Regions from separate parts of the Paenibacillus sp. JNUCC 35 genome, predicted to be linked through region 2. Evidence: riboswitches for the same ligand, from Rfam matches in the RefSeq annotation. Region 2 holds a riboswitch; the other holds the start of a gene.
The links. Region 2 has a riboswitch for S-adenosylmethionine ahead of AC2TF6_RS11095 (methionine ABC transporter ATP-binding protein). Riboswitches for the same ligand answer to the same signal wherever they lie in the genome.
Positions count from the first base shown of each region.

Region 1 (4,423 bases), 2.7 Mb from region 2:
ATAAGATCGTCCACATGTTCGATGCCGACCGAAAAACGCAGCAGCCGGTCGTCGACGCCTACTTTTTCCCGGATTTCCAGAGGAATATCGGCGTGCGTCTGAACAGCCGGGTACGTCATAAGCGACTCCACTCCGCCCAGGCTTTCCGCGAACGCAATAAGTTTAACGTGCCTCAGAATCGGCTCCACTAAACGCGCATCCGTTACTTTAAAGGAGAAAATTCCCGTGTTGCCGGACGACTGCCTGTTCTGGATCGCATATCCCGGATGGGATTCGAGCGCCGGATAGTATACATCCGTTACAAGCGGATGCCACTGCAAATAACGGGCGATCGCCGTTGCGTTATGTTCATGCCGTTCCATGCGCAGAGCGAGCGTTTTCATCCCTCTCATGAGCAGCCAGCTGTCCTGCGGGCCGAGCACGGCGCCGATGGAATTGTGCAGGAACGCCATTTGTTCCGAAAGCTCCTGCCCCTTGGTCACGATCAGACCGGCCAGCACATCATTGTGGCCGCCCAAATATTTGCTCGCGCTGTGGATGACGATATCCGCGCCAAGCTCGATGGGACGCTGCAGATAAGGAGTGAGCAGCGTATTGTCCACGATGGAGAGAAGCTGTTTACTCTTGGCCCAGCCGCAGACGAGCTTCAAGTCCGTGACCATCATGAGCGGATTTGTCGGCGTTTCGATCAGAATCGCTTTCGTGTTCGGACGACAGGCTTCTTCCAGCGCTTCGACGTCATTGGTGTCCACATAGGAAGCGCTCACGCCGAAGCGGGACATGATCTGCTCCAGCAGGCGGTATGTACCGCCGTAAAGGTCCAGAGATACAATCAGATGGTCCCCCTGGCTGAACAGCGTGAAAATGGTCTGCAGCGCCGCCATGCCGGAGGAACAGGCAAAGCCGGCGTCTCCGGATTCCAGATCGGCAATCGCGTCCTCCAGCACACTGCGGGTCGGACTTTTCGTGCGGGCATAATCGAATCCGGTGCTTTCTCCAAGACGCGGATGGCGGAACGCCGTTGCCTGGTACACAGGGAAGCTCACCGCTCCGGTCACAGGTTCGGAAACCGAACCGATTTGGGCCAATCGACTTTCGATGTTCATGCGTGGAATCTCTCCTTTAGGTATCATTCGTTCTATACTATAGACAGGCACTAAGCGCGCTGAGTTCACGACCCGCATTAAGATCATACGGCGTTTCCTGGTAAACGTAATAGTTCAGCCAGTTGGAGAACAGGAGATTCGCATGCGCTCTCCACGTGATCATCGGCTTCTTGCTCGGATCATCGTTCGGATAATAATTTTTCGGGATCTCCACGTCCATGCCTTTATTGACGTCACGGTCGTACTCCCATTTCAGTGTCAACGGATCATACTCGGAATGTCCCGTTACGAAAATTTGCTTGCCGTCCTTCGTCGCCACGATATAGATGCCGGCTTCTTCCGATTCCGATAAAATCACGAGCCGTCCGTCCTTCTCGATGTCTTCACGGCGCACTTCCGTATGTCTCGACTGGGGAACGAAGAAAAACTCGTCGAACCCGCGGAGCAGCTTCACGTTCTCTTCCGCAATGATGTGCGGGAAAACACCGAACACTTTTTTGTCCACCGTGTACTTCGGCACGTCGAAATGATGATAAAGTCCGGCCTGGGAAGCCCAACATATATGAAGCGTCGAGGTTACGTTGTCTACGCTCCAGTCCATGATGTTCTTCAGCTCATCCCAGTAATGAACATTCTCGAAATCCATTTGCTCAACGGGTGCCCCGGTAATGATCATTCCGTCGAATCTTTCGTCTTTGATATCTTCAAACGTTTTATAAAACATCTCCAGGTGCTCGGGAGAAGTGTTTTTGGAAGTGTGGGTTTTAGGATGAAGCAGGACAAATTCGACCTGAAGAGCCGTATTGGACAGGAGGCGCAGCAACTGGGTTTCCGTCGTTTCCTTGGTCGGCATCAGATTCAGAATCGCAATCCGCAGAGGGCGGATATCTTGATGGTAGGCAACCGTCTCATCCATCGCAAAAATATTTTCTTGGTTCAGCACTTCTTTAGCCGGAAGATTATCAGGTATTTTAATCGGCATCGGTCATTCCTCCTCGAAAGAAATCAAAACAGGCCTCTCTCAAAAAGTTGAGAAAGGCCTGTTCATCCCTATGCAACATGCTCCTCTCTCATCTCCCAGAAGCCGCTATTCATACGGCTCCCGCAAGAATTAGCACCGTGCATTGCCCCTCGGGGGTTACAATGTCGGTTGCCGGGTATCATCGGGCCAGTCCCTCCACCTACTCTTGATAAGAAAGTTTATTCAGTTATCTCCTATCTTAATGGTTACCGGGCAAATGTCAAGTGCTTTTTGAAAAGTTGCACATAATAAACTTGCTAAGAGAGAAATGGATGTCTTTCACAACGTTCGCGGCTACTGGCGCATGTGTGGCGTCGCATGACGGTTGCCTCTTTGGCGCAGGCCGCATTCCGTATGAACCCTCCAAGCTGTTTGTCCGATCGTTCGCCCGCACCTCAAACCCTTCTCCCGCATAGGATAAAAAATCCCCAGACTACGGGGATTGACAGGAGAAAAGTACCAGAGTTTGATGCTTGAATCGTGGAAAATGTAGGTATATACTAGACAAGTATATTCGACACGGAATGATAAAGGGGGGAACATACGGATGGACGGGGACCGACCGAGAAGTAGACGCTTTACCCGGTACGATCAAAATCGAATAGCAGCGAACCGGGGCCGGCACTCCAGCGTCCGTAGTTTCCCTACGGACCGGAGTGCTGTGCGCCGTTTCGCATAAAGAGGTGAAACGGATGAAAACACGCCTGGTACACAAGGGCGCTTTTACGCTGGTTGAAGACATTCACGAAGCGCTGACACCACCCGAATCCGGTTTTTACTGGATCGATGCGGATGTGGACGATCTGGAGCAGCTGCAGCCGCTCTTCCATCTTCACGATCTGGCCGTAGAGGATTGTCTCAGCGAAGAAGAACAGCGGCCCAAAATCGAAATTTACGACACGCACTATTTTATTGTAATCAACAGTATCCGGTTTGATGATGAAGAAATCTTTCTTCGCGCACTCAATATTTTTCTGGGCAGGCATTTCATCATTACCGTTACGAGACAGAAAATCCAGGAGCTCCGTGCCATCAAGCCCTTTCTTTGGGATGAAGAGGTTAACAGCCCGGACCGCTTCCTGTATCATCTGGTTGACCTTGTCGTTGACAACTACGTCATTGTCGGGGACCGGATCGAAGATAAGATCGAGAAGCTTGAAGAAGATATCCTGATGCACACGAAAAAATCCCATTTGAACGAGATCGTCGGTCTCCGCGGGGAAATTTTGTGGCTGAAAAAAATGCTTGTGCCGCAGCGCGACGTTGTGGCGACACTAAACCGCAAAGAACTGAAGCTGATCGATAACCAGCTGCAAAAATATTTCGGCGACATTCACGAAAATGCCGTCAAAATCGTCGACACCTTCGATACGCTCCGCGATCTCATGGGCAACTTACGAGAAGCTTATCAGTCCAGCGTAGCGAACCGCGCGAATGAAATCATGCGTATTTTTACCGCACTGACCACGATCTTTATGCCACTGACCTTCATCACCGGTATTTTCGGAATGAACTTCACCGACATTCTCGGACTGCTGACTGTTCCTTATGCGGATTTATTCATTTTCGGATTTATGGGTGTACTCGGGCTGTGCATGTTCCTACTCTTCCGTAAAAAAGGGTGGATTTGACTATGCAGAATGACGACGTCGACCTAACAAAGCATCGGCTTCCATTGTTCTTGACCAAGAACGAAATGGAAGCCGATGCTATTTTTGTGCCGTTATTATTTTTTGGGTGTGCTGAGGCCGCCGATGTACTGGTCGTAGGCTTCGTAAATCTTGGCCGCGATCGGTGACGCCCCGTAACGGCCGTAACCGCCTTCCGGCACGACTACGGCAACAGCCAGCTTAGGATTTTGAGCGGGCGCGAAGGAAATGAACACCGCGTTATCGACAGTTCCGCCAGAAACCTGCTGCGTCGAAGTACCGGTTTTACGGGCTACCGGATATGGCAGTTTGTCGATGCCTTCCGCTCCGCTTTTCATCCCGTTAATGACCGTATCCCAGTAGGTTTTGGGAAGATCGACTTGATTCAGAATCTCCGGTTCGTAGCCTTTGACGACCTTGCCGTCGGAATCGAGAATTTCTTCCACGAACTGCGGTTTCATTCTTTTGCCGCGGCTGCCCAAGGTAGCGGCAAATTGAGTTAGCTGCAAAGTGGTGTACTTTTCGTTTTGTCCCCAGGAGGCATAAACCATGGCGGATTGATAACTACTCGTTTTGGCGGCGGCATCGATTTCTGAGAAACCTTCTATTTCTCTGGGTAACCCGCTGCCTGTCAGAACGCCCAGACC
Region 1 is NZ_CM177771.1:5,119,267-5,123,689, forward strand. Features, by position in the region: gene AC2TF6_RS23110 (PLP-dependent transferase) at 1-1,106, opposite strand, end outside; gene metA (homoserine O-acetyltransferase MetA) at 1,144-2,088, opposite strand; SAM riboswitch class I at 2,174-2,303, opposite strand; gene corA (magnesium/cobalt transporter CorA) at 2,820-3,758, shown strand; gene AC2TF6_RS23125 (peptidoglycan D,D-transpeptidase FtsI family protein) at 3,854-4,423, opposite strand, start outside.
Region 1: linked by a shared signal. The riboswitch ahead of metA (homoserine O-acetyltransferase MetA) and the one ahead of AC2TF6_RS11095 (methionine ABC transporter ATP-binding protein) in region 2 are both predicted to bind S-adenosylmethionine.

Region 2 (4,423 bases):
CTTTACGGGAATAGCCGCCGAACGGTTCGATATGAACGTTGCCAACGCTGACAAGTTTAGAGCCTTTGCTTTTATTGAACTCTTCCAAGTAAGGAAGGTGCTGGAAGAAATTGGCGTCCAGCTGTTTCTCGTTAAGCTGCGTGTTCGGCAGAACGTAGTCCGTAAACACTTTAATGTCCAGGTTAACGCCTTCCGCTTTCAGTTTGTCTTTAACGAACTCCAGAATCTCGGCTTGCGGTACGGCAGTCGCGCCGATTTTCAAGGTAACGGCGGCTTTCTCGCCGGTACCTGCGCCGGAAGCCGGTGTAGCCGTAGCCGAAGGTTCGGCTTTTTGTTTGCCGCAGGCTGCAAGAGCCGTCATTGCGACGATCAGAAACAAGACGATCAGTGAACGTTTTTTCATAAAGGTTTCCTCCTTGGATTCGGTTATCTATCACATCATTTGCGCGTGAAATAGAGAACGAAACGGTCTCCGATCATCTGCAAAATTTGCACGAGAATAAGCAAAATAACGACGGTCGCAATCATGACTTCCGTCTGGAAACGCTGGTACCCGTAGCGGATAGCCAGGTCACCGAGGCCGCCGCCGCCGACCATACCGGACATGGCCGTGTAGGATACGAGCGTAACGGTGGTGATCGTAATGCCGGCGATAAGGCCGGGAAGAGCTTCCGGCAGCAGAACGCGGCGGACGATCTGGAATCTGCCCGCGCCCATGGACTGGGCGGCTTCGATAATGCCGCGGTCCACCTCGCGCAAAGCCGTCTCGACGAGACGCGCGAAGAAAGGCGCGGCCGCGATGACAAGCGGCGGAATCGTTCCCTTGACGCCGATGGAAGTGCCGACGAGAAGCTTCGTCAGCGGAATCGCGGCGATCATCAGAATGATGAAAGGGAAGGAACGCAGCACGTTGACGATAAACGAGATGACGATGTTGAACGTGCGGTTTTCCAGCAGACTTCCTTTCGAAGTCAGATAGAGCAGCACGCCGATCGGCAGCCCGATTACGAATGTGAACAGGGCCGAAAGGCCGAGCATCATCATCGTGTCGTTCGTGGCGGTTCCGATTTCGCTCCAATCGATTTTAGACCAATCCATTCGAATACACCTCCACATCCAGACCGTGCTCGCGCAGGAGACGGATCGTATTCTCCGCCGCATCCCGCGGGCCCTGCAGTCGAACGACGAGCTGTCCGTAAGGCGTGTTTTTCATCCGGGAAATGGTTCCCTGCAGGATGGAGAACGTCACGCCTGTCTGCTGAACCGTTCTGGATAAAATCGGCTCGTACGTAGTTTCACCGAGAAAGGTGATTTTCAGCACCGTGCCGTCCTGGGAGGGAACTCCCGAAGTGTCCGGCTTGTCGATCTCAACCGAATCCGCAACCTGTTCGATGAACTGCCGGGTTACGTCGTGCCGCGGCTTCAGGAATACTTCCGCCACTGGCCCGTGCTCCACGATCTGGCCCTCATGAATGACGGCGACGCGGTCGCAGATGGAGCGGATGACCTGCATTTCGTGCGTAATGAGCACGATGGTGATCTTCAGCTTGCGGTTGATGTCCAGCAGCAGATTGAGAATGGAATTCGTCGTCTGCGGGTCGAGTGCGGAAGTCGCTTCGTCGCACAGCAGGACGTGCGGATTCGTCGCAAGTGCGCGCGCGATGCCGACACGCTGCTTCTGGCCCCCGGACAACTGGGCCGGGTACTTCTTGCCGTGCTCGGTCAGTCCGACCAGGGCAAGGAGCTCGGCGACGCGGCGCCGTGCTTCCGATTTGGCCGTACCGGCCAGGCGAAGCGGGAACGCGATGTTCTCTTCCACCGTAGCGGAGGAGAGGAGATTGAAATGCTGAAAGATCATGCCGATCCGGCGGCGCTGATCTTGAAGCTTCTTGGTACTGAGAGCCGTTAGGTCAACGCCGTCCACGACGACGCTGCCCTCGGTCGGGCGCTCCAGGAGATTGATCGTCCGGAGCAGGGTGCTTTTGCCGGCGCCTGAATGGCCGATAATGCCGTATATCTCGCCTTTATCAATCGTGAGATTAATTTCTTGCAGCGCGTGTGTTATGCGGGATCCGCTGCCGTATTGCTTGCGCAGCTTCCTGATTTCGATCAATTGCTTCACCTTCTTTGCTTGAAAATAAGAAAAAAGCCCATTTTGTAAAGACAAAAAGGGCTTTTCCGGTATCGAAAACGACCTTCTCATCTGCCAGAATCCGCCTGGATCCTGAAGGAATTGGCACCATTGTCATCGCGCATATTGCTGCGATCGGTTGCCGGGCTTCGCAGGGCCTTGTCCCTCCGCCACTCTTGATAAGAATCGGTATAGTATGAGGTTGTCTTAAATTAGACGATAAAATGACAATTCCGAGTATAACCTAAGGATTTTTTGAAGTCAACGGTTATTTTACCCTTGGTAAATATAAACAAGTAGGAGATGTGCAGCATGGCTTTCATCCAATGTGATTTTTATTCCGAAGTACTCGGCATGTCAACTTCTATCCAAGTGATTCTGCCTCAGCAGACGACCAGTCAAATCGGGTTGGAAGGCAGTGCGGCGGGCCGCAGGCACCCGACCTTGTATCTGCTGCACGGATTGTCGGACGACGATTCGATCTGGATGCGGAGAACGGCTATCGAGCGGTATGCCGCTCCTCTCGGGCTGGCCGTCGTGATGCCGAATGCGGCGCGCAGCTTCTATACGGATATGGAGAACGGGTACGATTATTGGACGTTCCTGTCCGAAGAGCTCCCGCAGGTTTGCCGTTCCTTCTTTCCGCTGTCGGACCGCCGGGAGGACAATTTCGTGGCCGGTCTGTCGATGGGAGGCTACGGAGCTTTCAAATGGGCGCTGAAAAAGCCGGATCAGTTCGCGGCCGCCGCCAGTTTATCGGGTGTCACGCAGGTGAAAGAAATTGAAAAACGGTTCCCCAAAGATTTCCGGCTCGTGTTCGGAAACAACCCGGAGCTGCTGGGAGCAGGCGATCTGTTTGCGCTGGCCCGTCATGCGGCGGAGAAGAAGACGGAGCTGCCGGCTCTTTACCAGTGCTGCGGGACGGATGATTTTCTATACGAGGAGAATACCGCCTTCCGCGATTATGTGCAAAGTCTGAATATTCCCCTCCTATATGAAGAGGAAGAGGGGAGAGTCCACGACTGGAGCTATTGGGATCAGCAGATCAGCCGGGTTCTGGACTGGCTTCCGCTCAAACGTCAGACCGAGTAGAACGCCTTGCCGTTACACGGGCTGCGTGCCGCAACCGAAAAAAGCTTCCCCGCCGTATGGCTGGGGAAGCTTTTTGTTTCGCGCCGGGTTTCGCGCCGGACGCTTATGCTTCGAGTTCAATCTCGAACGTTTTGATTTCATAAGGCTGGAGCACGAAAGAAATCGTTCCATCATGGACGACAGGCCCTTCGGGCTTCTCCATCAAGTTCGTTTCCCGCCAGGAAACGATGCGGAAATCGCTCGTCAACTGAAGCGCGTTGCGGCTTCCGGAGTAATCGTGAACACGCACGATGACTTTGCCGGAATCCTCGGCTTTTTTGACGGCGGAGATCATGGCGGTGTCTCCCGACAAAGTGAACATCGAACGGGACGGAACTTCCGCGGTTCCCACCGAAGCCCGGAGCGGGCTGTTCAGCATCCAGGCCTGCTTGACGGTCTGGCCCTGCAGCCAATCTCCCCGGTGGGGCAGCAGGGAATAGGTGAAGGCATGATGCCCCTGGTCCGCTTGGGTATCCGGATGGGTCGCGCATTTGATCAAGGTGAGGCGCATCACGTTCCCCTTGATGTCGTATCCGTACTTGCAGTCGTTGAGCAGGCTGACGCCGTAGCCCCGGTCCGAAAGATCGGCCCACTGGTGCCCGACGGTCTCGAACCGCGCCCAATCCCAGCTCGTGTTCCAGTGATTCGGACGCTTCACGTTGCCGAACTGGATGTCGAAGGTCGCTTCCGTTGTACGGATATCGACGGGGAAGGCCGCTTTCAGCAGCTGCTTCTGTTCATGCCAGTCGGCTTCCGTCACGAAATCAATGCGCGGGTGGCTGCCGTACACCACCAGATCTTGGCTGATCGACGAATTCCGGTACACCCAGTTGAAGCGGATCACGGCACGAAGCGGCCCTTCCTCGACCAGTTCGGCGCCCTTGAAATCCCGGATTTCCTGCATGTTTTCCTGATAAAAGAGGTCGATATCCCACGCCTCGTGAGCGAGCGGCTTATCCTCGAAAAGCTGGAGCACGTTACCCTTTGCGCCCGGCGCCAATACTTCACGCCGCTGCTCTTTATCGTAGATGCGGGTCAATTGACCCTGCGCGTTCCATTCCAGCACATAAAACGGCGTCTCAATCCCGCTGTGATTCCACGCGAAAGGACTCGGTGATTCCGCTTGCCCGGAATCCGCTGCGAACTTGACGGTGGTGTAGC
Region 2 is NZ_CM177771.1:2,395,307-2,399,729, forward strand. Features, by position in the region: gene AC2TF6_RS11085 (MetQ/NlpA family ABC transporter substrate-binding protein) at 1-403, opposite strand, end outside; gene AC2TF6_RS11090 (methionine ABC transporter permease) at 439-1,098, opposite strand; gene AC2TF6_RS11095 (methionine ABC transporter ATP-binding protein) at 1,085-2,113, opposite strand; SAM riboswitch class I at 2,197-2,317, opposite strand; gene AC2TF6_RS11100 (alpha/beta hydrolase) at 2,444-3,223, shown strand; gene AC2TF6_RS11105 (alpha-mannosidase) at 3,327-4,423, opposite strand, start outside.